3 regions of the Pseudarthrobacter sp. CC12 genome follow, and region 1 is predicted to be linked to each of the others. Evidence: predicted binding sites of a transcription regulator. Region 1 holds the regulator's gene; each other region holds the start of a gene.
What was found. Region 1 encodes HrcA, which represses chaperone genes, less so after heat shock. Its sites were predicted from a motif close to TTNGCACTCGNNNNNNNCGAGTGCNAA; they were not measured.
Positions count from the first base shown of each region.

Region 2: the regulator HrcA is predicted to act here: its motif matches at 6,459-6,485, upstream of PV772_RS17065 (FmdB family zinc ribbon protein).
Region 3: the regulator HrcA is predicted to act here: its motif matches at 4,827-4,853, upstream of groES (co-chaperone GroES).

Region 1 covers NZ_JARDJH010000002.1:219,633-229,095, reverse strand. The annotation lists gene lepA (translation elongation factor 4) at 123-1,979, shown strand; gene hemW (radical SAM family heme chaperone HemW) at 2,005-3,234, shown strand; gene PV772_RS02655 (DUF4870 domain-containing protein) at 3,271-3,681, opposite strand; gene PV772_RS02650 (DUF3097 domain-containing protein) at 3,803-4,654, opposite strand; gene hrcA (heat-inducible transcriptional repressor HrcA) at 4,825-5,838, shown strand; gene dnaJ (molecular chaperone DnaJ) at 5,925-7,052, shown strand; gene PV772_RS02635 (16S rRNA (uracil(1498)-N(3))-methyltransferase) at 7,055-7,828, shown strand; gene PV772_RS02630 (GerMN domain-containing protein) at 7,821-8,738, opposite strand; gene PV772_RS02625 (PhoH family protein) at 9,150-9,463, shown strand, end outside.
Region 2 covers NZ_JARDJH010000028.1:37,596-47,997, reverse strand. The annotation lists gene PV772_RS17115 (hypothetical protein) at 1-170, shown strand, start outside; gene PV772_RS17110 (hypothetical protein) at 167-658, shown strand; gene PV772_RS17105 (hypothetical protein) at 1,078-1,272, shown strand; gene PV772_RS17100 (transposase) at 1,537-2,160, shown strand; gene PV772_RS17095 (hypothetical protein) at 2,380-2,616, opposite strand; tRNA gene PV772_RS17090 (tRNA-Ala) at 2,958-3,030, opposite strand; gene PV772_RS17085 (hypothetical protein) at 3,151-4,092, opposite strand; gene PV772_RS17080 (GNAT family protein) at 4,174-4,794, opposite strand; gene galU (UTP--glucose-1-phosphate uridylyltransferase GalU) at 4,799-5,704, opposite strand; gene PV772_RS17070 (5-formyltetrahydrofolate cyclo-ligase) at 5,810-6,430, shown strand; gene PV772_RS17065 (FmdB family zinc ribbon protein) at 6,541-6,813, shown strand; gene PV772_RS17060 (RcpC/CpaB family pilus assembly protein) at 6,923-7,651, shown strand; gene PV772_RS17055 (DUF4011 domain-containing protein) at 7,663-10,402, opposite strand, start outside.
Region 3 covers NZ_JARDJH010000028.1:10,202-20,603, reverse strand. The annotation lists gene PV772_RS16985 (DUF389 domain-containing protein) at 1-321, shown strand, start outside; gene PV772_RS16980 (ATP-dependent DNA ligase) at 342-1,865, opposite strand; gene PV772_RS16975 (dihydrofolate reductase family protein) at 1,949-2,551, shown strand; gene groL (chaperonin GroEL) at 2,688-4,298, opposite strand; gene groES (co-chaperone GroES) at 4,377-4,670, opposite strand; gene PV772_RS16960 (hypothetical protein) at 4,957-5,337, opposite strand; gene PV772_RS16955 (class I SAM-dependent methyltransferase) at 5,392-6,630, shown strand; gene PV772_RS16950 (shikimate 5-dehydrogenase) at 6,657-7,475, opposite strand; gene PV772_RS16945 (glycoside hydrolase family 3 N-terminal domain-containing protein) at 7,518-8,966, opposite strand; gene PV772_RS16940 (glutamate--cysteine ligase) at 9,341-10,402, shown strand, end outside.

The DNA of each region.
Region 1 (9,463 bases):
AGGATGCGGAGGCGGGGTCCGGGACGTGGGACACTGGAAGTTCAAGATGTGCGGCTGGACCGCGGGCGCCTTTCGGTGTGCCTGGCGGAGGGCTGCAGAAAAGCCAACAGTAAGGACCCTGCGTGTCTCCCATGGCCCGCACCGCACCGGTGCCCGCCGCGACAGATCCGGCAATTATTCGGAACTTTTGCATCATCGCGCATATCGACCACGGCAAGTCCACCCTTGCTGACCGCATGCTGCAGTCCACCGGGGTGGTCCAGGCGCGCGACATGAAGGCCCAGTACCTGGACCGGATGGACATTGAGCGCGAACGCGGCATCACCATCAAGTCCCAGGCAGTCCGCATGCCCTGGGAGGTGGACGGTGTCAGCTACGCGCTGAACATGATCGACACACCTGGCCACGTGGACTTCACCTATGAGGTGTCCAGGTCGCTGGCCGCGTGCGAAGGCGCGATCCTGTTGGTCGACGCGGCCCAGGGCATCGAGGCCCAGACGCTCGCGAACCTGTACCTGGCCATGGAGAACAATCTCGCCATCATTCCGGTCCTTAACAAGATCGACCTCCCGGCGGCCCAGCCTGAAAAGTACGCAGCCGAACTGGCCAGCCTGATCGGCGGCGACCCCGAGGATGTCCTGCGGGTGTCCGGTAAAACCGGCGTCGGCGTGGAGGCCCTCCTGGACAAGATCGTCCAGGACCTGCCGGCGCCGAAAGGCGACCCGGACGCGCCGGCCCGCGCCATGATTTTCGACTCGGTCTACGACACCTACCGGGGCGTCGTGACCTACGTGCGCGTGGTGGACGGCATGCTCCACCCCCGCGAACGCATCCAGATGATGTCCACCAGGGCCTCTCACGAACTCCTGGAAATAGGCGTCAGCTCCCCGGAACCCACACCCTCCAAGGGCCTCGGCGTAGGTGAAGTGGGCTACCTGATCACCGGCGTCAAGGACGTCCGGCAGTCCAAGGTGGGCGACACGGTCACCAACCTTGCCAAGCCGGCGGCCGAGTCCCTGCCCGGCTACGCCGACGCCAAACCCATGGTGTTCTCGGGCCTGTATCCGCTGGATGGCGCGGACTACCCGGTACTCCGCGACGCCCTCGAAAAGCTCATGCTCAATGACGCTGCACTGGTCTATGAGCCGGAGACCTCGGCCGCGCTGGGCTTTGGGTTCCGCGTGGGCTTCCTGGGCCTGCTGCACCTTGAGATCACCCGCGAACGGCTGGAGCGTGAGTACAACCTCGACCTGATCTCCACCGCACCGAACGTGGAATACGAGGTGACTTTGGAGGACAAGAAGGTGGTCCGCGTGACCAACCCCAGTGAGTACCCCACGGGCAAAATCGCTGAGGTCCGCGAACCCATGGTGTCGGCCACCATCCTGGCCCCCAACGAATTCGTCGGCGCCATCATGGAACTGTGCCAGTCCCGCCGCGGCGTCATGGGCGGCATGGACTACCTCTCCGAGGACCGGGTGGAAATCCGGTACCGCCTGCCGCTGGCGGAAATCGTGTTCGACTTCTTCGACATCCTGAAGTCCAAGACCCGTGGCTACGGTTCCCTTGACTGGAAGGCCGACGGCGAACAGGTTGCCGACCTTGTGAAGGTCGACATCATGCTCCAAGGCGAACAAGTGGACGCCTTCAGCGCCATCACCCACCGGGACAAGGCCTATGCCTACGGCGTGATGATGACCGGGAAGCTCCGCGAACTCATCCCGCGGCAGCAGTTCGAGGTGCCCATCCAGGCGGCAATCGGCTCCAGGATCATCGCCCGCGAAAGCATCCGGGCCATCCGCAAGGACGTGCTGGCCAAATGCTACGGCGGTGACATCTCCCGGAAGCGCAAGCTGCTGGAGAAGCAAAAAGAAGGCAAGAAGCGCATGAAGATGGTGGGCACGGTGGAGGTGCCGCAGGAAGCGTTCATCGCCGCCCTGACCACCGACGAATCGAAGGACAAGGCCAAGAAGAAGTGACCACCGCGCAGCAGGGGACCCGCTGATGCCCAGCACGCTTCCCCTCGGCGACCCGGCGCCGTCGGACGGTCTGCTGCCTGCCCAGGCAGCAGACGGTGCGGCGGCCCGGGCCTTTGGCCTGTATGTCCACATCCCGTTCTGCGCGGTGCGCTGTGGGTACTGCGACTTCAACACCTACACCGCCACGGAACTGGGTGGCGGCGCGTCACAGGACGCCTACGCCCAAACGGCAGTATCGGAAGTGTCATTGGCCGCCAGGGTGATGACCCGTTCCGGGCTGCCGGAGCGCAAGCTCAGCACTGTCTTTTTCGGGGGCGGCACGCCCACCCTGCTTCCGGCCGATGACCTCGCCCTGATCCTTCGCGCCGCCATTGACCGGTGGGGCATCGAGGACGGCGCCGAGGTCACCACGGAAGCCAACCCGGATTCGGTCACGCCGGAGTCCCTTGCCGTCCTCAAGGAGGCGGGCTTCACCAGGGTCTCCTTTGGGATGCAGTCCGCCGTCCCGCACGTGCTCAAGGTCCTGGACCGCACCCACACCCCCAGCAGGGTTCCGCAGGTGGTGCAGTGGGCGCGGGAGGCAGGGCTGGATGTCAGCCTGGACCTGATTTACGGGACGCCGGGGGAGTCGCTGGCCGACTGGCGACACTCCCTGGAAACTGCCTTGACCTACCAGCCGGACCACATCAGCGCCTACGCCCTGATTGTCGAGGACGGGACCAAGCTGGCGGCGCAGATGCGCCGCGGCGAGGTGCCGGGAATTGACGACGACGACCACGCCGACAAGTACGAACTCGCTGACCAGCTCATCACCGACGCCGGGCTCGGCTGGTATGAGGTCAGCAACTGGGCGCGGAGCCCGGAGCACGCGTGCCGCCACAACCTGGCCTACTGGCGTGGCGACGACTGGTGGGGCATCGGCCCCGGCGCGCATTCGCACGTGGGCGGGGTGCGCTGGTGGAACGTGAAGCACCCGTCCGCTTATGCCAACCGACTGTCCCAGGGGCATTCGCCCGCGGCGGGCCGGGAAACCCTTGACGCCGGAACCAGGAACATGGAGCGGGTGATGCTGGAGGCGCGCCTGCAGTCAGGGCTTGAGGTTTCGGCCCTCAGCGCCGGGGGCAGGCACCAGGTTGCCGGGCTCATCGCTGACGGCCTGGTGGAGCCGGCCGCCGCTTTCAAGGGCCGCCTTGTCCTTACGCTGAAGGGCAGGCTCCTGGCGGACGCTGTGGTCCGCCGCGTCCTTCCGGACTGACGGCCGCCGGCGCGTCCAGGGGGAGGGCCTGCGCCGCTACTTGAGCCAGCGCAGGTTGTACTGGTAGCGGTGCGGCTGGCCCTTGTTGACGTGGATTCCTGCGGCCACCGAGAAGCAGGTCAGCGCCACCCAGATCAGGGTCGCGATCACGGCGAAGATGTTGCCAACATAGGGGATGAACACCAGGATGTTGGCCAGCACGGCGGCGATGGTGGGCGGCAGGCTGAAGTTCAGCGCCTCTTTGGATTCCTGCGCGGTGAACGGCCCGCGGTCGCGGAAGATCAGGTAGATCAGCAGCGAGGGGACACAGCCAAGGATCCCGCCGAAATGTGCCAGCGTGGCCCATTGGCGGTCTTCGCTGGCCGTGAGCGGCAGGGCATTGGCGGGGACGCCATGGTACTCGGAGCGGCCCTGGCCATCCCTGTGATCACGTGCGTTTTCTGCCACAGTCTGTTCCTTCGGAGATGCAAGTGGTGCTGACGTCAAATACGGGCGCGTAGTGCAATGCCCCTGAAAAAGGCGGCATTGCACTACCAAGAATACTGGCTTCCGGCGCGGTGTCCGCCCCTCAGGGCACGGTGAGGAAGTCGATGACTTCCTCAACCCGCCCCAGCAGCGATGCTTCCAGGTCGGCGTAGGTGCGTACGGCGCCCAGCAGCTTCTGCCATCCGAGGCCGATGTCTTCCTTGGTCGTATGCGGCCAGCCGAAGGCTTTGAGGATCCCGGTCTTCCAATCCTGTCCGCGGGGCACGGCCGGCCACTTGTCGATGCCCAGGACCGCCGGCCGGATGGCCTGCCAGACGTCAACATAGGGGTGTCCCACGATCAGGACATTCCCGGCCGCGCCGGGGGATGCCATGACCGCGTCGGCAATGCGGGACTCCTTGGAATCCGGAACGAGGTGGTCCACAAGGACGCCGAGCCGCCGGCCGGGACCGGGGTTGAAGCCGGCAACCGCCGCCGCCAGATCATCGATGCCGTGCAGGGGTTCGACGACGATGCCTTCCACCCGAAGGTCGTCGCCCCAGACCTTTTCCACGAGTTCGGCGTCGTGCTTGCCCTCCACCCAGATGCGGCTTGCCTTGGCCACCTGGGCCCGCTGGCCGGCGACCCGGACAGAACCGGAGGCCGTCCTGCCGGCAACCGGAGCGCCGGCAGCCGGCCGCGGCGCCGGGGGTATGAGCCTGATGGGGCGGCCCTCCAGGAGGAAACCGAAGCCCAGCTTGAAGGACCGGGACTTCCCGCGGCGGTCCTCCAGGGCAACCACGTGCATCCCTCCGGACTTTTCCACCCGCGTCACGGCGCCTACCCAGCCTGACTGCACATCCTCCAGCACCATGCCCCGCTCCACCGGCACCTCGGGCAATTCCGACTTGGCCGGGGCGGAAATGCCGCGGGGCCCCCAGTTTTGGTAATCCATGGATTCGATCCGCCTAGCGCTAGGTCCTCCGCACCGGAATTTCGCCCGGAGCGGTACCAATGCTAACAACGGGCCAAGGCATAATAGACTGTTAGCACTTAGGCATGTCGAGTGCTAACAAGGTGGCATCTGGCGGGGCATGGGCCCTGCACCATGGATGGAGGTGGAGAGTGAGCGAGCCACGCAAACTGGAAGTGCTGCGGGCCATCGTGGAGGACTACGTCCACTCCCGCGAGCCGGTTGGGTCGAAAGCCCTGGTTGAGCGGCACCACCTTGGGGTTTCCAGCGCAACCATCCGGAATGACATGGCGGCCCTTGAGGACGAGGGATTAATCACGGCCCCCCACACCAGTGCAGGGCGGATTCCCACGGACAAGGGCTACCGGCTTTTCGTTGACCAGATCTCGGCAGTCAAGCCGCTGTCGGCGGCCGAACGCCGGGCTATCCAGTCCCTCCTTGAAGGCGCAGACGATCTCGACGACGTCCTGGACCGCACCGTCCGGCTGCTGTCGCAGCTGACCAACCAGGTGGCTGTGGTCCAGTACCCGCACCTCAGCAAGGCGTTGGTGCGCCACATCGAATTCGTGCTGCTTGCCCCCCGCAAGGTGCTGGTGGTCCTCATTGCCAACAGCGGCAAGGTGGAGCAGCGGGTCATCGACGTCGGCCAGGACCTGGGCGACGACGCAGTGGCAGCACTCCGCACGCGTTTCCTCGCCGCACTGTCCGGGACGCCGCTGAGCCGGCTTGCCACGGCGCTTCCCTCCGTCGTGGCCGGCACGGCACAGGCACAGCGGCAGGCTGCGCACGCCCTGGCACTTGGCCTCGAGGGGCTGGCGCAAAACACCAGGGAGGACCGGATGGTCATGGCCGGGACAGCCAACCTGGCCCGGTCAAACGTTGACTTCCCCCTCAGCATCGGTCCCGTGCTCGAGGCCCTCGAGGAGCAGGTGGTGATGCTGCGGTTGCTGAGCGAGATGGCCCAGGACCACCGCGGCGTTGCCGTCAGCATCGGAAGGGAAAACCCCTACGACGGCCTGGCCGAAGCGTCGGTGGTGGCCACCGGCTACGGCCCCGACAGCGTCGCCAAGGTAGGAATCCTCGGGCCCACCAGGATGGACTACCCCACCACCATGGCCGCCGTCCGGGCAGTGGCCCGGTACCTTTCCAGGATTTTGGGGCCCTGACCCGCGCGGCCGGAGCATGTTCCGGCCGGGAACAACGGGCCGGGCCGCCCGACTGAACGCAGTACAACAAGGAAGAGATACGAACTTTGAGCAGCCACTATGACGTCCTTGGAGTCTCACCCGAAGCTACGGGCGAAGAGATCAAAAAGGCCTACCGCAAACTGGCCCGCACCCTCCACCCGGACGTAAACCCCGGTGAGGATGCCTCGGAACGCTTCAAGGCAGTAACTCACGCCTACGAGGTCCTCTCCGACCCCCAGAAGCGGCGGATCTACGACACCACGGGCAACGAGAACGGCACGGACAACGGCTTCGGCGGAGCCGGCTACGCGGGCCAGGGCTTCGCATTCCAGGACATCTTCGACACCTTCTTCGGCGCCGGGGGCAGCTCCGGCCCGGCTTCCCGTGTCCGCCGCGGCCAGGACGCCCTCATCAGCGTCCGGATCGACCTTCGCGACGCCGTGTTCGGCGTGAACAAGAAGCTCGAAGTGGACACCGCCGTGGTCTGCCCCACCTGTGAGGGATCCTGCTGCCGGCCCGGCACCCACCCCGAGCGCTGCGACATCTGCGGCGGCAGCGGCCAGGTCCAGCGGGCCGTCCGCTCCATCCTGGGCCAGGTCATGACTGCGGCCCCCTGCGGCACCTGCGAAGGCTTCGGCACCGTCATCAAGGACCCCTGCAACGAATGCAGCGGCCAGGGCCGGATCCGCAGCCGGCGTTCGCTGACCATCAAGGTCCCCGCCGGCGTAGCCACCGGAACCAGGATCCAGCTCTCCGGGCAGGGTGAGGCCGGCCCGGCGGGCGGCCCCGCCGGCGACCTGTACGTGGAAATCCGCGTCAACAATGACGCCACCTATGTGCGGGAAGGCGACGACCTGCACGCCACCCTGCACATCCCCATGACTGCCGCTGCCCTGGGCACCGACGTCAACCTGGAAACCTTCGACGGCACCCAGGACATCGACGTCAAGCCGGGAACACAGTCCGGCGAGGTCATCACCCTGCGCGGCCTTGGTGTCACCCACCTGCGCGGCTACGGCCGCGGGGACCTGAAGGTCCACCTCCAGGTGGACACCCCGGCGAAGCTCGACCCGGCGCAGGAAGACCTCCTCCGGCAGCTCGCCAAGCTTCGCGGGGAACAGATCACAGAGGGAAAGCTCGCTGCCAGCGGCGGCATGTTCGCCAAGCTCCGGGACCGGTTCGGTAACCTGTAGCGGTGAGCAATCCCGTCTTCTTCACACCCGCCGGGTCGCTGGCCGGAATGGCCCCCGGCGGCCACTTTGTCCTGGACGGTTCCGAGGCACGCCACGCAGTCACGGTTAAACGGCTGTCGCCGGGGGAGTCGGTGGACATCGTCGACGGGGCCGGCACCCGCATGACCGGAAAGGTCGTCTCCGCTGCACCCTCCGGCCTTGAAGTGGAGTGCGGTGCCGTGGCCACGGATGAAATGCCGGACGTACGGCTGGTGCTGGTCCAGGCGCTGGCCAAGGGAGATCGTGACGAGCTGGCGATCGAGACGGCCACCGAACTGGGGATCGACGCCGTCATACCGTGGCAGTCGGAACGGTCGATCGTCCGGTGGAAGGGCGACAGGGCCGCCCGCGCCCACGCCAAGTGGGAATCCGCCGTGGCGGCAGCCGCCAAACAGGCCCGGCGGGCCTGGATTCCCGAAGTCCGGGCAGCGGTTGAAACAGCAGGGCTGTCCGCTGCAGTGGAGGCCGCTGACCTGGCAGTCATCCTGCACGAAGACGCAGTGCGCCCGCTGCGTGCTGTCCTTGAAGAGTGGCAGGGGAATGCCCGGACGGGAATCCTGGAAGTCCTTCTGATTGTCGGTCCGGAGGGTGGAATCAGCCCGCGGGAAGTAACGAAACTCTGCGACAAAGGTGCCGTGACTGCCCTGTTGGGGCACCACGTCCTGCGGTCCTCCACAGCCGGTCCCGCCGCCGTCGTGCTTGCAAGCGACATCCTTGGCCGGTGGACCGCTACCTGACTTTGAAGGACCTCGTGTCCTCATTGCGGTCCGGCTCCCCGCCGGAACCTGCCTGGGCCACCCGGAGCTCATAGTCGCCCGGCGGAAGGTTGAGCGCCAGCGTGAAATCTCCGGCCTGCCCCTGCCCGGCGGCCGCCGTGGTTTCTCCGGTCAGGAAGGGCGATTTGCTGCCACCGTCCCCGGACTGCAGGATTTGCCAGTGCAGCTTTGCCCCCGGCGACGTGCTGCGGCCGGTGATTTTCACGCTGCCGCTGGGCACCTCGGTGTTTTCCTGGGGATCGATGATCCAGACCGGTGCCACCAGGCCGGCGGCCCGGGTCATCAGCGCGCCCAGCTGGACTTTTCCGAACGCCACGTAGTCCGTGTGGCCGTCCACCAGGATCCGGACCCGGACCTGCTGCCCGGTGTCGATCAGGCCCGAGCTGGCAGCGGCGGCGGTGGCCGTATAGATCAGCTGCTGGATGGCACGGGCTGCCATATCAGCGTCGAGGTTGCTGTTGAAGGCATCTGCGGAGACGTCAACGGTGATGATGTCCTTGCCTGAAATGGACGTGGCAAGTTTGTCCGGGTTCTGCCACGGCGTGAAGAAGTCAGGGTCAAGCGGTTTCTCTGACATCATGGCGCGCAGGGCGCGGGTCACCGGGTTTTCCTGTTCCGGGACGTCCCGGAACTCGCGGTAGAGGAAGACGTTCCCGCCCGTGCGGCCGATCCAGTACACGGGCGCCTTGTTGGAGGACTGGGTGGTTTCCAGGGGGGCGCTGGTGGAGGGAGCGTCCGGCATGGTGCCGCCTGTGGCGGGGACCGAGGCGACGGTCCCCGTGGGGGCTGGTCCGCCTTCGGCAGTGCAGGCAGTGAGGACCGGAACGAGCACCAGGATTCCTGCCAGGACGGCCGGGCGCAGGCGGCCCATGGGTCGTCCTGCCCTTTCGGGCACAGAGGTTTCCGGCACTGTCCTGCCCTTGTCCTTTCATGGCGTGGCGGGCCGATCCCCCTGGCGGCCTGGCGTTCCAGCAGATGCTGGATTTCCAGCATTACACAGGGGAGGGCCGCCCCAACCGCGCATTCGCCTCCCCGGCCCCAACTGCAACGGGAACGATATGAGGCCGATATGAAGTTGATACCAAACGCTGCTTTTCGCTGCCCGCAAACGGCTCTTCAGGGTGGCGGAGGTGCAGGTCACTGGCCCGGCAGGTATCCGGCCGGGGCGTGTGCTGGCGTAAGATAAAGGGACCGCCGGCAGGTGCCCCGTTCATCGGGTATCGGCTGCAGCGAACAACTGATGTCGATCTTTGAGGGGACCACGGGCCTGCGGGCCAGCACCATGACTGAATCAGCAAATGGTAAGCGCCGGCTCAACACGGGCGATGGCAGTCCGGGGGAATTCCCGCACTCCCTTCCCGGCATCCGGACCGAAGTAGTCCTCTTCGAGAACTCCGACCAGATGGTTCAGTCGCTCGGCAGTCATGACGAGGCACTGCGGTTCATCGAGGAGCAGTTCCCGGACGTCAACTTCCATGCCCGCGGCAACGAACTGTCCATCAGCGGACCGGTCAGCGACGTTCCCCGCATCATGCGGCTCCTCCAGGAGGTCCGTGGCCTTGTGGCCCGGGGCACCGTCATCACCCCAGCGGTGCT
Region 2 (10,402 bases), on a different contig from region 1:
TGCCAACATATGGGAATTTGAAGCCGAATATACGTGCCCTTGATCCGGCTCTGCCTAAGTCAATTTTCGGTTCACGAAAATGGAGAGAAGTTCCAAAGACGTCAGTTGTTGAGATAATTCATAATTACGACGCAAAGAACCAGGACCCATTGAGAGGTTTATTTAGGTGAACGAAGAATCGCAGCGTCCTGCACTCCCAAATTTCGCGGAAAATCCGGAAAACATCAGTTCTGATCGCAGCTCGGACCAAGAGTCTGCGCCATATTCCAGAGTGCTCGATGCTATTCGCCTTGAAGAGCGGCAGGAAATTTCCGATTATGAAGTTAACATTCAGCATGAAGGGTACGAAGACAGGCTTAGGGAGGCCTTAACTCAATACAGCTCTGAAACGAAGTTTGAACCAGGAGATCTTGTTCAGTGGAAGACCTACATGCGGGATGCGATCTTCCCCTACGCTGGAGCCCCGGCAATTGTAGTCAGCTACCTTGATGACCCGATCACAACACTTAGGGATGGAATGAGGTTGCCCGAGCCTAGGAACTTAGTTCTCGGCTACCTCGACGGGGCTAATGAGTTTGTGATCGGCTTTTACTCGAGCAGGCGATTTACACAGTGGAACCAAGTGGATACGGACAATTCACCCGGCGAAACCGATTAGTTGGAATCGAAGCGGACTGATTCGGCCTCAGCCCGTCCGGCACCTCCCGGCGCCACCTAGGGACGCCGTCATCATCATAGTTATTCCTCCCGAATGGGCCGAGGATCGTCTGTCCAGGAAATTCGCAATTCCTCAGCTTCGGGACCGGTGCCGAGAGCGCAGGAAGGGTGTTCTGCGTGGCTCTACATCCGCGGCCTTCTCCTCCACGGCCGAAGGGTGCAGTTCCACTTTCGCCGCGGCCGCGCTCGGAGAAAACTGGTGTGCAGCAGGGCCCTGACTTCTTCCTGGACGCTCCACAGGTCTTACAGGGCTCTTCGTAGTTCGTGGGGAATTGAGTTCGTGTCGTTGAAGACAAGGGGGCCCGTTGCCCTGTTGGGATGAGCGTGTCTAGCATTCACCCTGAAACAGGACCACGAGCCGTGATCGAGCCTACCGGGGTCGCAGCCGACGCTGCCACCATCCTTTTCAACCTGCCCGACTACCGCATCATTTCCACCAGCATCATTGCGGGCCGGCGGCAGGTGATCGTCGAAACCGACCAGCCAGCGGGGTGCCCGAGCTGCGGCGTAATCGCGTCCAAGCGGAAGGAGCGCCGGCCTTCAGCGGCTTCGTGATTCCGGTTGCCGGGCCGGTGGAAGTGCTCTGGTCCAAGTACCGCTGGTACTGCGAAGAACCGGCGTGCGACCGGTTGTCGTTCTTTGAATCCACGCCGCAGGTGCCGCGCCCTGCCCGGTCCAGGGGCAGGCTGCGGGACCAGCTCGTGGACGCGGTCATCCGCTTAGGCAGGCCGGTGTCGGAAACAGCTGCCGGCTTCGCGGTTTCCGGGTGGATGGTCCGTGCCGCGGTGACCGAGGCCCTGCCTGCTGCAGCTGCCGGACGTGGACAAGCTCAGCCCGCGGATGCTGGGCATCGATGAACACCGGTTCCGCTCCGTTCGTTACTTCCAGGACTCCGCGTCGAAGGTGTGGACCCGCTTCGAGCCGTGGATGACAACCATCGTCGACCTGGACACCGGCCAAGTCCTCGGTGTCGTTGACGGCCGGGATCACAAGGGCGTTGGGGACTGGCTGTTCGCACGGCCGTTGGAGTGGCGGCTGGCGGTGCAGGTCGTCGCGATCGATCCAACGGCGGCGTTTCGCAAAGCGCTGCGGATGTGGCTCCCGCGCACCGCCGTTGCGGTCGATCATTTCCACCTGATCTCGCTGGCCAACCAGGTCATGACCGAGACCCGGCAGAACCTCTCGCAGCAGGTCAAGTGCCGACGCGGACGGGCGATCGACAAGGCGTGGGCGCACCGGATGCTCCTGCTGCGCGGCGGCGACGCCCTCAGTTGCAGAGCCGCCGCCCGGCTCGAGGAAGTCTTCACCCTGGACGATTCGACCGGCACCCTCCAGGCCGTATGGAAAGCCAAGGAACAGCTCCGGACCCTGCTTCGAACAGGCTCACTGGAGGACGCTGCAGCGGCCAAGAAAGTACTCGAGGACCGGGTGAAGGCAGCATGACGCTCATTCCAGCGATCCATTTCCCCACAAACCGCGAAGAGCCTCTGACAGCCTGCCGGTGGCGGTGGCGGCGGCGGCGGCAAAACTTGCCTCAGGTGGCGGCCCGGGCAGCCTGTTCTCAGAGTGTGCCGCTAGCGCGAAGCAGCGGCATCTGTTCGGCCCAGGCCTTGGGAGATGGACCACCTCGGGCAGACTTTTGGTCAGGGCGGCGCGGTCCGTTCACCGGGAGACCGCGGACGCGGCAGAGGTCTCGGAGCCGGCCCGGCTGGAATTAATGACGGCATCAAAGACGTGGCCTTGGAGCCGGACCGCGGAGCGAGAACGACGCGGGATGTGGGCATTCGACAGCGACCCTGCGCTGCCGTCATTCAAGACCTTCGCGGAAATGACCCGGTAGTGGGGCGGATTGAAGATACTGATGGCAGTTTCAGCCACCTCCCCGACAAGCTCAGTCAAGGCTTCCTGTCCTGTTCCTGATTTAATGCTAGACAGACTCAACCCGGCAGAAACACCGGCCACTTCTTTATCTACGACACGTCAGCACGCCACCAACCACTAAGAGCGGCTGCAGGCTCTCGCGGCGTGTTACTTGGGGTTGGGGGGCTAAGAGCTGGGCGGAAAAAACCTCAGACAACCTGCAACTCCGTTCCAGCGTGGGCTCCGCCGCATCGCTATGATGACCCTCATGAAATACAAGCCATACCTCGCGACGGGAGCTTTGGAGACGATTTCCGGCCCAAAGTGTTACCAAAGTGTTTATTCCCAGGACTCAAGGGCCCAAAAACCCTTGAAATTTGTGGAGCTAAGGAGATTCGAACTCCTGACCTCTTCGATGCGAACGAAGCGCTCTACCAACTGAGCTATAGCCCCGGACGAATCCGCGTCCTGCAGGTTTGCTGCCTGCCGGTGCGGAACCGGTGTCCCTAGGCTACAAATTTTCGTAGCCCAACGCCAATTGACGCGCGGGAGCTGGGGCGGCGCCCCGCAACCCTATGCGCGGCGGCGCTGCAGGACGTCGTCGAGGTTGCTGAGGGCGCTTTGGGCTTTGGACAGCTGCTGCGCTTCCGTTGCGGCAGCTGCCTCAACGGCCGGAGCGGAAGTGGCGCCCTGTTTCAGCGAGGGCTTCCCCACTGCCTTTGGTGCTTCCGGGAGCTCCAGCGGCTTCGGTTCGGGACGCTCGGCCTTGGGAGCCTCAACATAGACGGGCTTGGGAACCTCTACGGGCTCCCATGGGGTGTTCAAGGGAACGGCAGGTGCGGACGCGCCTGCGCTGGTGTCGCCGGCCGCTATGGCGACGGCGAGGGCTGCTTCCCGCAGCTCCACAGCGGTCAGTGGCTTGGCCTTCGGCTCTCCTGCCTCGGCGTCGAAAAGCGGGCTGTCACGCCGTGTGGGGGCGCTTTCGGGCTTCGGCGGGATTGCCTCGGCGGTGTCGGGACGGCGCGCCGGGGCGCTCATCGCGGAGCGGAAGGCGGCGTCCACCTTCGCCTTGCGGTCACGGACGGCGAGCCAGCGCAGCAGTGCCACGGACGCAACCGTCAGCAGGGTGCAGGTAAGCGGAAGGGCGGGCGAACCGATGCCGAAAAGAAGAATCACGCCGGAGATGAAGGCGGTGACGAGTGACAGCAGCCCCACGAGAGCCAACGATGTCCGGCCGTAGCGGATGCGGAACGGCGCCGCAGGTGGAGTACTTGCAGTGCCGGCAGCGGATGCGGCGCTCTTCCTGGGTTCCATGGCTTTCTCCTGCTGGGCGGCGACGTTTCGGACCAGGCCGGACTGGGGGTCCGGCCTCTCATCGGCGGGGGCGTCTGCGAGGAAATCGACGGCGGGCTGGAACTTTTGCCGGCGGTTCCGGAGGACGTAGGGGGCAACCCACACAATCCAGAGCGCGACGGCAACCACAAGGATCACTGAGCTGCTAAGGGGGAAGTCCACACTCAAAACCGTATGAGCATCATGCCTGCTCAGGCCGCATTAGCAGCGGTGTGTCGTGTCCGCATAGGCAAACCGTTGGATTTATGACCGGCGCGATGCCAGCCACGGGCCCAGCAGGCCTTCCGGGACCTCTTCCGAGGTGAGCGCAAACGACCTGTGGTCAGCCCATTTGCCGTTGATGTGCAGGAAACGGGGCCGGTAGCCCTCGTCCCTGAACCCCAGCTTCTCCACCACCCGCAGGCTCGGGCCGTTCTCGGGCCGGATGTTGATTTCCATCCGGTGCAGCCCGAGCGCCCGGAAGCAGTGGTCCGTTACCAGCGCCACGGATGTGGGGGCTATCCCGCGCCCGGCCCGGGACTGGTCCACCCAATAGCCCAACGTAGCCATCATCGCCGAACCCCAGACGATCGAAGACACTGTCAACTGGCCCACGATGGCCGGGCTCCGCAGACCCTGCCTCCACTCGGTGATGAGGAAGGGAAGCGCGGTGGCCTGGGCGGCCTGGATATTCAGGGACCGCACCATGTGCCGGTAGTCAGGAAGTCCGCCCTGCGGGTCCGGGTTGGAGGCCTCCCACGGCGCCAGCCACTCGCTGTTCCGGTACCGAACTTCGGTCCACTCTTTTTTGTCGCGGTACCGGATGGGCCGCAGGACCAGGTCGCCGCACTCAAGGGTGACCGGCCAGATGGTTCCAGTGCGCACGGCGCTACCGGGAAAGGCCGGCGGTGAAGCCCGGAAGCCATTCCCGCAGGCCCGGGCCAAGGTCCTCGCTGTCGATGGCCAGCTGGACGCAGGCCTTGAGGTAGCTCAGCTTGTCGCCGGTGTCGTAGCGGCGGCCACGGAACACCACGCCGTACACTCCGTGCCCCTCGCCGTCACCGGTGGCCAGTTCCTGGAGGGCATCGGTCAACTGGATTTCGCCGCCACGGCCGGGCTTCGTGTGCTCGAGGACTTCGAACACGGCGGGGTGCAGGACATAGCGTCCGATCAGTGCAAGGTTGGACGGCGCTTCCTCGGGCGAGGGCTTCTCCACCAACCGGTTGACCCGAACGTAGTCTCCGCCGTCGATCTCCTGGACGTCGGCGCAACCGTAGGCGCTGATCTGGGACGGTTCCACTTCGATGAGGGCGACGACGGACCCTCCGGTTTGGGCCTGCACGTCGATCATGGTGCTGAGGAGTTCGTCGCGGGCGTCGATGAGGTCATCGCCCAGCAGGACAGCGAAGGCTTCATTGCCCACATGCTGCTTTGCCCGGAGCACTGCGTGCCCCAGCCCGTGCGGATCGCCCTGCCGCACGTAGTGGATATCGCCCAGCTGGCTCGCTGCCTGAACGGACGCGAGCTTTTCGGTGTCGCCCTTTTCCCGGAGGGTCGATTCGAGGGATGGCACCCTGTCGAAGTGGTCCTCAAGGGCCCGCTTGTTGCGGCCGGTAATCATCAGCACGTCGCTGAGGCCCACGTGGACGGCTTCCTCCACGACGTACTGGATGGCAGGCTTGTCCACGACGGGAAGCATTTCCTTGGGCATAGCCTTGGTGGCAGGGAGGAACCTGGTGCCCAGGCCCGCTGCGGGAATGACGGCTTTGCGGACTCTGGGATTACTGGTGTTCACCGGACTAATCTAACGTCAGCGTCAAGTATTTCAGTAACTACCGATGCGACGGGCCGGCACCCGGGCTGCAGGCTGCGGACCACGGGGCGACGCAGGGAGGACAACATGCTGCAGAAGTCGAACGCCATCAAGGACGGGATCCGGGCCAGTCATCGCCGCAGGCGGGCAGGCCTCGCGCCGGCCCAGCTTGAAGCAGCGGGCCTGGCTCTGGCCACCCACGGGGACGCGTGGGCCGGATCGGTCACGGAGGGCCGCCCTGGCATTGCGTGCGTCTACCTTGGCGTGGGCCAGGAGCCACCCACCCTGCCGCTGATCAACGCCCTGTACCGCAGCGGGCACAAGGTCCTGCTGCCGGTGTGCGAACCCGCACGGGAGCTGAGCTGGGTTTTCTGGACGCCGGACACCGGCTTCGAACGCAGCAGGTATGCCCCCATTTTGGAGCCTGCGGGGCACCGCCATGGCCCCGAAACCGCGGGCGATGCGTCGGTGCTTTTTATTCCGGCCACAGCGGTGGACCTTGCCGGCAACAGGATTGGCCAAGGCGGCGGTTACTACGACAAATTCCTGGGGCACCTGGCCACGGCCGGGAAGGAAATCCCTTTGTCCGCTGTTATCTACGACGATGAATTACTGCCCGCCGGCAGCATCCCAGCAGAGGAGTTCGACAGGCCCGTTCCGGCCGTTCTTTCGCCCTCCGGGCACCGGCCCCTGTTCGGGGCGGCCTGAGCACACGGCCGGCGGCGCAGTGATAGAATTAGCACTCAGGCCCTGCGACTGCTAATGGTTAACCATGTGGCAGCACGGGACCTCTCGTTTGCCCAAGAGGAGGAGCACCAGTGCCAACATATGCTTACGCCTGCAAGGACTGCGGCCACGCCTTCGACATCGTGCAGTCGTTTTCGGACAGCAGCCTGACATCCTGCCCTGAATGCCAGGGCACGTTGCGCAAGAAGTTCAATAGCGTTGGCGTGGTCTTCAGGGGCTCCGGCTTCTACCGCACGGACTCCCGCGATTCCAAGGGCAGCTCCGTCTCCCCCGCCCCGGCTTCGGCTCCGTCCGCACCCGCTGCCGCCCCCGCCGCGGCGGCACCGGCAGCTGCCGCGAGCTAACGGGCACATTCTTTCGACGGCGGCCGGCGCGTTCCAGCGCCGGCCGCTTTTGTCCACATAGCCGCAGTCCCGGCTCCCGGGCGGTTGCGGCTACAGCTAGCGTGGGCGCATGCCCATATTCCCCCGCCGTGGCCGCACCGGCATCAGGTATCCAACGAACACTGGCGGCGTCGGCCGCAGCCCCGGGAAGCGTCCGCCTGCCGCCCGGCTCGCCGCCTGGCTGAACCGCAACCGCAGGCTTGCCGCTGCCCTGCTGCTGTCAGCAGCCGCCGCTGTCGCCGTCCAGCAGGTCACCCCCGCCCCGCTCTCCACAGCTACTGCGCTGGCCGCTGCCCGCGACCTGGCCGCGGGGACAGCGGTGACCGAAGCGGACGTGGCGCGGGTCCAGGTGCCGCCCGGCATGGTCGCCGATGGCTTCCTCCAGGATGAGGCCGCCGCCAAGGGCAAGCAGCTGGCCGCGCCGATGCGGAAGGGCCAACTTTTGTCCGATGCCCAGCTGGTGGGCCCTGGGCTCCTAGCAGGTACGCCGCCGGGGTCTGCCGCTGTGCCACTGCGAATGGCTGACCCTTCGTCCATCCAACTGGTCTCCCCCGGCCAGCTGGTCAATGTGGTGCTCACATCAGCCAACGGGTTCGACCAGCAGGGTCCCTCCGAAGTATTGGCGTCCGCCGTCCCGGTACTGTGGACCTCCAACAAGGGCGGCCAGAGCGGACAATGGCTGGGTACCTCGGAGACGGATGGCCTCATCGTGGTGGCAGCCACGGCCGAACAATCATCCCGCCTGGCCGGAGCCTCCACCCAAGGCAGGCTGTTCTTTGTTTTGGTCGGCCCGCAGTGACTTGGTGGCGGTCAGCCCCAGTGCGGCGGCTTCTGTTCCTTCAGCCACGCGTCGTGGTCCTCCTCGCGGTCACCCCAGCTGCGGGCATCGTCCTCCGCGGCCTTGGTGGGGAGGACCGCCCCGGTACCACCCGGAGCCGTCCGGGACGTGGGGGTGGGAGCGGCCGGCCCCGCAGGGACTCCGCCATCAGCTGCTGTTTCCGGCTGCTTGTTCACGTTCTCGTCCTGGCGCATCTCTTCCTCGCGGCCGTTTTCCTCAGGCCTGCCGTCTGCAGGCTTCTTTTCCTCAGTCATGGGGTCCGCCTCCTGGCGTCCACCGCCGCCGTCCCGTGCTGCGCCGGAATCCCGGGACAGGTAGGAAGCTCCCGCGGCCGGCGCAGAATCAATTCCATTGAGCGCCTGGTCAACGTCGTCGTCAAGGAACCCCACGGACTGGCTGGCGCGGCCCGGAAGCACCATCTTTTCCAAGCCCAGGTAGCCGGCAATACGGTCCGCGCAGGACGAGGGGTCCGTGAAGACCTCGATGGTCCACAGCGGCATGTACCGCCAGCCGAGGCGTTCCAGCAGTTGCGGGCGCAGCCTGCTGCGCTCACGCACGCTCATGGTGCGGTACTGCGCAGTTCCGTCGGACTCGATCGCTACGGGTCGCGGAATGTCGGAATCATCCTGGCCCATCGTGTTCAAGGGGTCCGCGGCCGCAACCACGTCAATGGCACCGTCGTATTGGTGCCAGACCCTGGCGCCACGGGCACGCAAACGGTCGCCCAGGTCCGCTACCAACGGGTCCGCGCCAAGTGCCTGTTCACTGGCCGCAGCACGGGACGCGGGAGTACCGAGGTCCGTGTTGCCGGCGATTTCCCGGTCCAAAAGCGCGTACAGGTCCACCGCGCCGTGGGTAAGCCGGGTGTGGTCCAGGTCTTCGGGCCGGAAGCAGGTGAGCACGTGCAGGGAACGGCGGGCCCGGGTCATGGCCAGGGCGAACTTCTCCCGGCCGCCTTCAGCGGACAGCGGCCCAAAGTTGTGGAGCGCACGGCCGTGCGGGGTCCGCCCGAATCCGGGCGAGAAGATGACGTGGTCGCGGACCAGGCCCTGGGCGCGTTCCAGGTCCACCACGCGGAAGGACTCCGGGCCGGCGCCGAAGAACCCGGCCAGGCCCGGCTGGTTGGACAGCTGGAGCCTAATGGACTCGCCGATCCTGGCGGCGTGCCGCAGGCTGGCGGTGACGACCGCCAGGGAGGTCCGCGGACGCAGGCGGGCGTGTTCGAACACCAGCTCCACTACCCTGTTGACCTCCGCCACCACGGACTCCACGCCCTCGTGGTCAGCGCTGGGAAGGCCGGTGCCGTCCGGCAGGTATTCCACCAGCAGGGACCGGTCCAAGCCTGTGGCTGACTGGCCTTCGGGCAGACGGCGCAGGCCGCCGTCGTAAAAATTCTTGCTGAGCTGCAGGACCAGGTCCTCGTCCACTGCCCGGTACACCACGTTGAGCCGCCACACCGGCAGCACTGCAGAGAGGGCGGTGAATGCGCTCTCGACGCGGTGATGGGCGGGCTCTCCAGCGGCCAGCCGCTCCACCCCTACCGTGAACGTCCGCGGCGTGGCAATGCGGGGATCGCCGAACGCAATCACCTGCCGTGCCCGGGCAATGGAGGGCAGGACAGCCTGCAGCGAAGTGGCCTCGGCGTCAAGGATGACGACGGCGTCAAAGTGCTGTTCGGCCGGTAGCAGTCCGGTCATCAGGTAGGGGCTGACCGACCACACCGGAACCAGGGTGCCGATCAGCTCCGGTGCCTGGGCAGTCAGGGACGCCAGGGAAACCCTGCCGTCCTTGAGCAGGCTGCGCAGGAGGTCTGCCTGGCGCGGCTGGGCAGAGATGGCTGTGCGCCACCGTTCCGCGAGGTCCCACCGCAACCGGGCGGCGCCGCTGGCAATGTGCGCGTTGTCAGCCAGCCGGTACTCTGCCTCGAGCTGGCGGAGGGCATCGCCGTCGGACATTGCCAGGTAGTCGTCGCCGCTGATCATCGCCTCCAGGGCGGACTGCCACCAGGCCAGCTCCAGCTCCGCGGCGACGGATCGTTCCGGAACTTCCCGTTCGGCGAGGTCGGCGAGAAGTTCACCCAGCCCGTGTTCGCGCATGTTCTCGATGAGGAGCGTGCGTTCGGGCAGGGTCTTGAGCGTGTCGGTGTCCGCTACCAGGCGTTCCAGGCGCTCCATCAGCTGCGTGTAAGGAACGGTGGAAAGTGCCCCGCCGTCCTCCGTGTGCCGCAGTGCCGCGCCCAGCTGTGCCAGCTCCTGGTCAAGGGACCGGTACATGGCAATCATCTCGGCCAGGCCTGAGGGAACAGCGGGATGGCGCTGCGTGGTGGCGTAGGCCGCCCAGAGGGCACGCTGTTCCTGGACCAGCACCAGGGACGAGTGCAGGTCGGCGATGTGGACGCCCGGACGGACGTACTCCTTGGCCACCCGGCGCAGCCTGGAACGCTGCATGGCGGTCAGTTCAATGCCGCGCTCACGCCGCCAGGCGGACGGCGCCGTGGCGGAGATGAGGTCGGTCACCGGCCGGTCGAAGATGTCAGGGGTGAACTTGTCCAGGCTGCCGCGGACGGCCACCAGCAGTTCAAGCTGTTCGCCCCATTCCGCGAAGGATTCGCCCAGACGGATTTCGGCGTGCTCCGCAACGGCGTCCATGCGGTCGCGCAGGGCGGGAAGGCTCTTGGCCACGGAGCGGACCAGGTCCTGGGCTTCCTCGGTT
Region 3 (10,402 bases), on a different contig from region 1:
CACCCCGGCCCGTATTCGTTGATCGTTGCCATCCTGGCCGGAATCGCCGGGATGCTGTCCATCATCGGCCGCCGCTCGGCCGCCCTGATCGGTGTCTTCATCTCCGTGACCACCGTGCCGGCGGCCGGATACGTGGCGGTAGCTTTGGTACTGGGCGAATACCCGAAGGCTGCAGGCTCCGCGCTCCAACTACTGCTCAACCTTGTAGGCATCGTGGTGGCCGCCGTCGCCGTCCTGCTCTTCTACCGCATGATCTCCAAGCGCCTGCCGGATGGTGAGGCCCGGACCCTACGGCGCCAGGGCAGCAGAAGCCGCAACTGACGGACAGCGGTTCCTTTCGACTACGAGCGCAGCAGGGAGCGGAGGGTCTGGATGGTGTCCGCTTCGGCCGGGGCCTTGTCCTCCCGGTAGCGCTTGACCCGGGCAAACCTCAAGGCGATCCCGCCCGGGTAGCGCGGCGACTGCTGCACGCCGTCAATGGCTATTTCGACGACGGTCTTCGGCTCAACCCATACGGTGCCGGCGGTGCGCCGCACCTCAATTTCCTGGAACCTGGCCGTCTGCCAGCGCAGCAGTTCATCGGTAAGGCCCTTGAACGTCTTGCCCACCATCACGTAGCCGCCGGGTTCGCCGAAGTCGCCGCCGGGATCCAATGCCCCGAGGTGCAGGTTGGACAGCATCCCTGTCCGGCGTCCCGAGCCCCATTCGCAGGCAAGCACCACCAGGTCGTAGGTATGCACCGGCTTTACTTTCACCCAATTGGATCCGCGCCGGCCGGCGGCGTAGACCGAGTCGATCGCCTTCACCACCACGCCCTCATGGCCCGCGGCCAGCGCATCCTGCGAAACGCGCTCGGCGACGGCGGGGTCGGCGGTGACCTCCCCCGGGATCCGGTGTGCAGGGGCCACGCGGTCGAGGATGTCGATGCGGGTGGCCAGCGGTTCATCCAGCAGGTCACGGCCGTCGATGTGCAGCACGTCGAAGAACCAGGGGTGCAGCAGCGTCTCCCGGACTGCGTCTGCGCCAAAGCGGGACATGGTTTCCTGGAAGGGCCGCGGGGCGCCCTCTTCATCCAGGGCGAGGGTTTCGCCATCGAGGATAATGTCCTGTACCGGCAGCCCGCGGACCAGGTCCACCACCTCGGGCAGGCGGTGCGTTACATCGGCAAGGTTGCGGGTGAAGATGCGCACGTCGCTGCCGGACCGGTGCACCTGGATGCGGGCGCCGTCGAGTTTATATTCCACCGAAGCCTCCCCGGTGGCTTCAAGGGCCGCGCCTGCGCTGCCGGCGGTGGCCGCGAGCATGGGCTGCACCGGCCGGCCCACCACCAGGCCGACGGCATCAAGCTCCGCGGCGGTGCCCATCAGTGCAAGTAGCGCCGTACCGCCGAGGTCGCCGGAGAGCATGGCCGCACGCCGCACTGCGTCGACGGGCCGGTCCGAGGCGCGTGCGACGGCGTCCGTCAGCACTCCTTCCAGGGCGCCGGTGCGCAGTTCCCCAAGCAGGACGCCGGCGATGAACGACTGCTCGGGTTCGGTGGCGGCAGCCATGAGCGTATTGAGGATGGCGGCCCGTTCTGCACCCGACCCGCTGCCTACTGTTGCCAGGAGCCGGTCCAGCGCGGTATCGAAATCCGACACGGTGAGGCGTGGCTCCGCTGCGGGTTCCGCCTTGGCCGCAGCCACGGCGCTCCAGCCAACCCCAACCCGGCCCTGGCGGGGTTTGGCACAGAGCAAGCCCACCGCCGTCGGAATCTCCGCCGGTTCCAGCCGGCGCAGCAGGTGGACCAGGGCGTCCACCTTTGCCAGCCGGGACCGGGTTGATGCGACGGCTTTAGTGGTTTCCACGAGCTCAAGGAGCAGCATGGCACCATCCTGCCACGGGCACTGCACCGGCACCCTGGATCGGAGTACTGGACAGCGTGCAGGCGCGGGTCCACAATGTGCGCGTGGGGATCATCGTGGCAAACCTGTTCATCACCCTCGACGGCGTGTACCAGGCGCCGGGCGGCCGTGAAGAAGACCCTGAAGGCGAATTCGCGTTCGGCGGCTGGCAGGCGCCGGTGTCCGACGACGAGGCCGGCGCCTCGATAGCGGACGAGATCAGCCGGATGGATGCCCTCCTCCTCGGCCGGAAGACCTACGACATCTTTGCGTCCTACTGGCCCCACCAGTCCGGTGACATAGCCGATGCCCTCAACCGGGTCCCCAAGTTCGTTGTCTCCGGCACAATGGCGGACCCGGACTGGGCAGGCACCACTGTCCTGCCGGATGCCGCGGCCGCGGGGGGCCTACGGGACGGGTTTGGGCAGATCCATATGTTCGGCAGCGGGGTACTGATCCGGTCCCTCATGGCGGCCAATGTGCTGGACCGGCTCCATTTCTGGCTGTATCCGGTGGTCCTGGGCCAGGGAAAGCGCCTGTTCGGCACTGGAACGGTGCCCTCCACCTTCACGCTGGCCGAGCCGGCCCGCAGCTTCCCGAAAGGGGCGGTCTCGCTGGTGTACGAACGCGGAGGAGAAGTGCAGACGTCCGAGATGGCCGCAACCTAACCTCGCTTCGCTCGGCCAGGGACCCTGGCGGCGTGGGCCCAGCAACCTAGCCTGGCATCCTGTGAAGGGCATGAAAAAGGCTGGCCCGGCAGATGCCGGACCAGCCTTTTCAGCGGAAAGCCGCTAAGGTGCAGCCCTAGTGGCTGTGGCCTGCGTGCTCGTCCTCTTCGGCCGGCTTCTCCACGACCAGGGTCTCGGTGGTGAGAACCAGGGCGGCGATGGAGGCCGCGTTGCGGAGGGCTGCACGGGTGACCTTGACGGGGTCGATGACGCCCGCGGCGATCAGGTCCTCGTACTCGCCGGACTTGGCGTTGAAGCCGTTGTTGGTCTCCAGGTCGGCAACCTTGGAGGTGACAACGTAGCCATCGAAGCCGGCGTTCTGGGCAATCCAGCGCAGCGGCTGCACCAGTGCGCGGCGGACGATGCCGACAGCTGCGGCGGCGTCGCCTTCGAGGGCCTTCACGGAAGCGTCCTCGTCCAGTGCCTTGAGGGCGTGGATGAGGGCGGTACCGCCACCGGCCACGATGCCTTCTTCGAGGGCAGCGCGGGTGGAGGACACGGCGTCCTCGATGCGGTGCTTCTTTTCCTTCAGCTCAACCTCGGTGGCAGCGCCAACCTTGATGACGCCGATGCCGCCGGCCAGCTTGGCCAGGCGTTCCTGGAGCTTCTCGCGGTCCCAGTCGGAGTCGGTGCGGGTCAGCTCGGCGCGCAGCTGGGCGACGCGTGCAGCCACGTCCTCGGCCGAACCGGCGCCGTCCACGATGGTGGTGTTGTCCTTGGTGACGGTGATGCGGCGGGCAGTACCCAGCACCTCCAGGCCTACGGAGTCCAGGCTCAGGCCCAGTTCCGGGGAGACAACCTGTGCACCGGTGAGGGTGGCGATGTCCTGCAGCATGGCCTTGCGGCGGTCGCCGAAGCCGGGAGCCTTGACAGCCACGACGTTCAGGGTGCCGCGGATGCGGTTGACGATCAGCGTGGACAGGGCCTCGCCCTCAACGTCCTCGGCGATGATGAACAGCGGCTTGGAGCTCTGCAGGGCCTTTTCGAGCAGCGGCAGGAATTCCTGGATCGAGGAGATCTTGCCCTGGTTGATCAGGATGAGTGCATCCTCGAGGACTGCTTCCTGGCGCTCCGCGTCGGTGACGAAGTACGGGGACAGGTAGCCCTTGTCGAACTGCATGCCCTCGGTGAGGACCAGTTCCGTCTGGGTGGTGGAGGACTCTTCGATGGTGATGACGCCATCCTTGCCTACCTTGCCAAAGGCCTCGGCGAGGAGCTCGCCGATCTCGTCGCTCTGCGCCGAGATGGCGGCAACGTTAGCCACCTGGGTGCCTTCGACCGGGCGGGCGTTTTCGAGCAGGCGGGCAGCCACGGCCTCAACCGCAACCTCGATGCCGCGCTTGATCTGGCCGGGGGCAGCGCCGGCTGCAACGTTGCGCAGGCCTTCCTTGACCAGGGCCTGGGCCAGGACCGTGGCGGTGGTGGTGCCGTCGCCGGCAACATCGTTGGTCTTGGTGGCTACTTCCTTGGCCAGCTGGGCGCCAAGGTTCTCGTAGGGATCGTCCAGTTCCACTTCGCGGGCGATGGTGACGCCGTCGTTCGTGATGGTGGGGGCGCCCCACTTCTTGTCCAGGACGACGTTGCGGCCGCGGGGGCCGAGCGTCACCTTGACGGTGTTCGCGAGCTTATCGATGCCGGCCTCAAGGGACCTGCGGGCAGCGTCGTTAAACGCAAGCTGCTTTGCCATGGTTTTGTCCTTTCAAAGACAGAAACCCCGCACTGCCGGCCAGCATGAGCATGGCCGGCAGCACGGGGATCCGAAGAGTTACTTGACGACGATTGCCAGGACGTCGCGGGCGGACAGCACGAGGTACTCGGTGCCGCCAGTCTTGACTTCAGTTCCGCCGTACTTGGAGTAGATGACGACGTCGCCAACTGCTACGTCAACGGGAACGCGGTTGCCATCTTCGAAGCGGCCGGGGCCAACTGCAACAACTTCGCCTTCCTGCGGCTTCTCCTGTGCGGAGTCCGGGATGACCAGGCCGGAAGCCGTGGTCTGCTCGGCTTCGAGCGGGCGGACAACAATACGATCCTCAAGAGGCTTAATAGAGACCGACACTCGGACCTCTCCTTTTCGTCAGCAAATTCGTGGACTGGAAAGCTTTCCGCCGTAGCTGGCAAACCGTCGTCGCGGTGCCGGCAGCAGCCTGGCTGGCAGCTCTTCATGTGTTAGCACCCTCCTAGGGAGAGTGCTAATGAAGACTCTATGTAAGGGTTAGCACTCGGTCAAGGTGAGTGCCAACGTTTCGTCATGGGCGTACACCCTTTGGCGCCCGACGGCGGTGGGCCGCCGGGGAGGGTAGGCACCCCATCCCGGCAGCCCGGGTGGTCGGTGCCCCGCGTCGTCACCGGCCCAGGTCGTCGAAGTCCACGTCCTCGCCGCCGTCGGTTTCGCCGTCGTCCTGGTTCCGTCCCCTGTACAGCACCCAGCCGGACACTGCCGCGGCGAGGAGCGCAGCAACGAGGAAGAAGATGCTCCCGGCCCGCGCGCCGTCGTACAGCCCTCGGATGTCCCTGGCCTCCTGGGTGTTGTCCTGGACGTTTTTGCCGCCTACCGAATAAACGGTCGCGTTGAAGGTGTCCAAGAGGAAGATGATCACCAGCAGCGCGATGCAGACCACGGCCACCACGGCGGCGGCAATCAGGACGGGACGGGCGAACCTGGCCGGCCCGTGGTCCCCCGGTTCGTGGTCATCGGGCTCGCGGGGGGCTGCGCTCTCATCCATGGATTCAACAGTATCCGCATCCCGCGCATGCACTCCTCCGCTAGGCTGGAACCCATGGCTCACGCTCCCCAGGACCAGATGGCACAGGACCAAATCGCACCGTTGCTGACCCCGGAGGGCTGGGAGTTGCTGGCGTCCCTGGGCCCATACCGCGATGAGGACTCGTTCGAGCTCAACACAGCACTTCGGAAGGCAGGTCACCCTGCAGGACTCGTCTCGGCCGTCCTGACGCAATCGCGGCTGCGCACCAGGGCGGAGTCCAAATTCGGCGAATTCGCCCGGCAGATGCTTTTCACGCAGGCTGGGTTGGAACAGGCCACGCGCCTGAGTGTCGCCGCCCACCACGCCCGGCGGTTCGCGGCCGCCGGGATCAGCCACGTGGCGGACCTTGGCTGCGGCCTGGGCGCGGACTCCCTGGCCCTGGCCTCCCTGGACCTCGACGTCACTGCCGTCGAAATGGACGAAACCACCGCGGCCTGCGCCACCGTGAACCTCATTCCCTTCCCCAACGCCACGGTGGTGCATGCCGACGCCTCGTCCGTCCCCCTGGACGGGATGGACGGCGTCTGGCTGGACCCGGCCCGGCGGGTCACCTCCAGCTCCGGCACCAAGCGGATCTGGGACCCTGAGGCATTCTCGCCGCCGTTGTCCTTCGTGGAGTCACTGGCTGCCCAGGGCAAGGCCGTGGGCGTGAAGATGGGCCCGGGCATGCCGCACGAGTCCGTGCCTGCGGGCTGCGAGGCGCAGTGGGTGTCGGTGGCCGGTGACGTCACGGAGGTGACCCTGTGGTTCAACGGCGTTCGCCGGCCCGGAGTCCGCCGCGCCGCGCTGGTCCTGGGGCCGCAGGCACCGGCGGAGTTGACCAGTGCCGAGGACTTCGGCGCGGGCCCTGCCGCGCCGATGGGCCCCGTGGAGGGGTACCTGTATGAACCGGACGGCGCCGTGATCCGTGCCGGGCTGGTGGCGGACGTGGCGCTGCAGCTCGGCGGCCACCTGGTGGATGAACACATCGCATACATCTGCGCGCCCAGGCTCCTGGCCACCCCGTTCGCCCGTGCCTACAAGGTCCTGGAGGTCATGCCGTACAACGTCAAGGCGCTCAAGGCCTGGGTAAAGCAGGAGGGCATCACCGTGCTGGACATCAAGAAGCGCGGCACGGCGGTCACTCCGGAAGAGCTGCGGAAGCAGCTGCTGCCCGGCGGAAAGAACGCGAAGAAGGGCGGTAGGACGGCCACCCTGGTCCTGACGCGCATCGGCGAGGACCGGGTGGCCATCGTGGTGGAGCCCGCCTGACTCCAGGCCAGGCGCCGCGGCCCCTGCTACTGGGCGCGCATGAAGTCCTCGGCCGCCCGCACTTGGTCCGGCGTGGGACGCACGCCCGTGTACAGGACGAACTGCTCCAGCGCCTGGATGGTGGCCACCTCGGCCCCCGTAATGACCGGCTTGTCCGCGGCGCGGGCGGCGCGGATCAGCGGCGTTTCTGCGGGCAGCGCCACCACGTCGAACACCAGCCGTGCCGCGTCAATGGCCTCGGCGGGGAAGGACAGGCTGTCGGCTTCCGCGCCGCCCGCCATGCCGATCGGGGTGACGTTGATGATCAGGTCAGCCGTCCCGCCGTCGAGCGCTGCACGCCACTGGAAGCCATACTGGTCCGCCAGCGCACGCCCGGCGGCCTCGTTCCGGGCGATGACGGTGACGTCCCGGAATCCTGCGTCCCGGAGGGCTGCAACGGTGGCCTTGGCCATGCCGCCGGCGCCCTGCACCAGCACCGAATAGTCGGTAGGGACTTCATTGGTGGCGAGGAGCTGTTCGATGGCGGTGTAGTCCGTGTTGTACGCCTTGAGATGCCCGTCCGTGTTCACGATGGTATTTACGGAGTCGATGGCCTTGGCGGAGGGGTCCATCTCGTCCACCAGCGCGATGACGTCTTCCTTGTAGGGCATGGAGATGGCACAGCCACGGATGCCCAGCCCGCGGACACCCGCGATGGCCTGTTCGAGGTTGGTGGGCGCGAACGCCTTGTAGATCCAGTTCAGGTCCAGCTGCCCGTAAAGGTGGTTGTGGAACCGGGTCCCGTTGTTGCTGGGACGGGCCGAGAGCGAGATGCAGAGGGTCATGTCTTTATTCAGAATGGGCACCAGACCATTAAAGCGTTCCTGCGGGCGTGCGCGGCCAGGGGCTCAGGGGCAGCCGGTTCCGGCCGGGAAGGGCCCGACGGCGGCGGGCAGCTTTCCCGGGGCCGGGGCCTTCCCTGCCAGTACGGCGGCCAAGGCGTCGAAGGCGGCATCGGTGCGTCCGTACAGTGCCAGCTTCACCGGGGCGCTGGACCCCTGGAGTGGCCAGGGGGCGTCGAGGGACACGGCGATGTCCCCGCCCGCCGGTTTGCCGCCGAATCCGATGAGGTTGACCACCGGCCCTGATCCCATGGAAATCCCGGCGCGCGCGGCGGCGGCTTCAAAACGTTCCCGGTCCCCCGGTCCCCCGCCGGCCACCCGCACGGAGCCGGGAACCAAGGGTCCGCTGCAGGGGCCGGAGACAACCGTGACGGCCGACGCCGAGACCTGGGCCGACAGCGCTGCCCCGCTTCCTGCCGGAGCACCCGCGCCCGGGGTTCCGGCAGGCGGCGTGGTGCGGGCATGCCAGATCATCATGGTGGCCACGCGCTGCGCTGCCTCATCCAGGCGTGCGGCGGGAAGGGTCCCGGCGGCCAGGGCCTGGACGATGGCGGCGTGCGCCTGCTCCACGTCCGCAGGCATCAGCAGCAGGTCGGCGCCGGCGGCCAGTGCTTTCACTGCAGCGGCGCCGGCCGGGTACTGGTTCTCGACGGCGCCCATGTTGAGGGCATCGGTCACGGCCACGCCCTTGAAGCCCAAACCCCTGAGCGCCGCGTAGCTCGGTGCGGAGAGCGACGACGGCACACCGGGTTCCAGCGCGGGCACGGCAATGTGTCCGGTCATGACAACGGGCAGGCCCGCGGCGACGGCAGCCTCGAAGGGTTTCCAGTCCCGGCCCCGCAGCACGTCGAGGCCTGCCTGCTGGACGGGGAGGCTGAGGTGGGAATCCGCCGTCACCGAGCCGTGCCCGGGAAAGTGCTTGACGGTGGGGAGCACCCCTGCGTCCAGCATGCCCTGGGAGAAGGCCGTTCCCTGGGCTGCCGCCGCAGCAGGGTCAGAGGACATGGAACGGGCGCCGATGGTCGGGTCTGCAGGACCGACGGTCACATCAGTGTCCGGTGCGAAATCCAGGTCGAAGCCCAGCGGCACCAACTCGCTTGCCAGGCTCTTGCCGGCCTTGCGCGTCAGGTCAAGGTTGCCAGCGGCCCCGTAGCTCATGGGCGCGGGCCATTCGGTGAGCGGCTGCCCCAGGCGTGCCACCGCCCCGCCTTCCTGGTCTACGCTCATGATCCCCGGCCAACGCCGGCCGTCCGCGGCAACAGCCTGCTGCAACCGCTGGTTCACGGCACCCATTCCGGGCACGTCCACCTGGCCCCGCGGGTCGCGGGGCACGTTGTCCCCCATGATGATGGACCCTGCCAGGTGGAGGCGCTGGATGAGCGCCGCCTGCGCCTCCACCTGGTTGCCCTTGAAGAACGGGAGCAGGACCTGCCCGGCTTTCTGCTCGGGCGACATGGCCGCGACGGCCGCCGCCGCGGCGTCCTGGTCCCGCTGCTCCGGCCCCCACCCCAAGGGCCGGGAACCCGGATCAGGTGACGGGGAAGCCAAAGGGGGCGCCGGCGTCGTACTTGCTGATGCGGACGGGGACACCCCGGTGGGCGGCGCGGAGGACGACGGCGGGGCGGCGCCCGGGGAGGCCGAACAGGATGCCAGAGCCAGTGCGGAAAGGGCGGCGAGGAGGGGGAAGGATTTGGCAGGACTATGACGCGGGGGGAACGGTGCCATCAGTACGATGCTACCCCTGCACTAGACTTGAACCACCCGTTCCCCTGCCGGCAGCAGCCTGTGAGCGGCTTCAGCCAGCGGCAAACCGGACAGTAAGGAAACGTGTGAAGATCGACTTCGCGTCATCGAGGCAGTCAACCCTCGGTGTTGAGTGGGAGCTTGCCCTGGTGGACGGAAAGACGGGCGAGCTCGCTTCCGTGGCCAACCAGGTGCTCCGCGGCGTGGCCTCCCGCCATCCCGAGCTCAACGAAGACGACGAACATCCGCACATCAAGCAGGAACTGCTGCTCAACACGGTGGAACTGGTCACCGGGATCTGCGAAACGGCCGCCGAGGCCAAGGAGGACCTCAACAGGTCCGTCGCTGCCGTGCGTGAAATCACCGATCCCATGGGCGTTGAGCTGTTCTGCGCCGGCAGCCACCCGTTCAGCCCCCCGCAGCTGCAGCCCGTGACGGACAAGGAGCGCTACGCCAAGCTCATCGACCGGACCCAGTGGTGGGGCCGGCAGATGGTCATCTACGGCGTCCACGTCCACGTGGGCCTGGACCGCCGGGACAAAGCCCTTCCGGTCCTGGACGGCCTGGTCAACTACTTCCCGCACTTCCAGGCGCTCTCCGCCTCCAGCCCGTTCTGGGGCGGCGAGGACACCGGATACGCCTCGCAGCGTGCATTGATGTTCCAGCAGCTTCCCACCGCAGGCTTACCCTTCCAGTTCACGTCCTGGGCGGAGTACGAGTCCTATGTCCAGGACATGTTCACCACGGGCGTCATCGACACCATCTCGGAGATCCGGTGGGACATCCGGCCGGTGCCCGCCCTGGGCACCATCGAGATGCGGATCTGCGACGGCCTGGCCACCCTGGAGGAAGTGGGGGCCATCGCGGCGCTCACGCAGTGCCTGGTGGATGAGTTCTCCACCACCCTGGACAATGGCGGCACCATCCCCACCATGCCGCCGTGGCACGTCCAGGAGAACAAGTGGCGGGCTGCCCGGTACGGCCTGGACGCCATCATCATCCTCGACGCCGCGGGCAAGGAGCAGCTGGTCACCGACCACCTGCTGGAGACCCTGAACCGGCTTGAACCGGTCGCGGCCAAGCTGCGCTGCTCCGACGAACTGGCCGACGTCGAGAAGATCATCCGCCGCGGCGCCGGGTACCAGCGC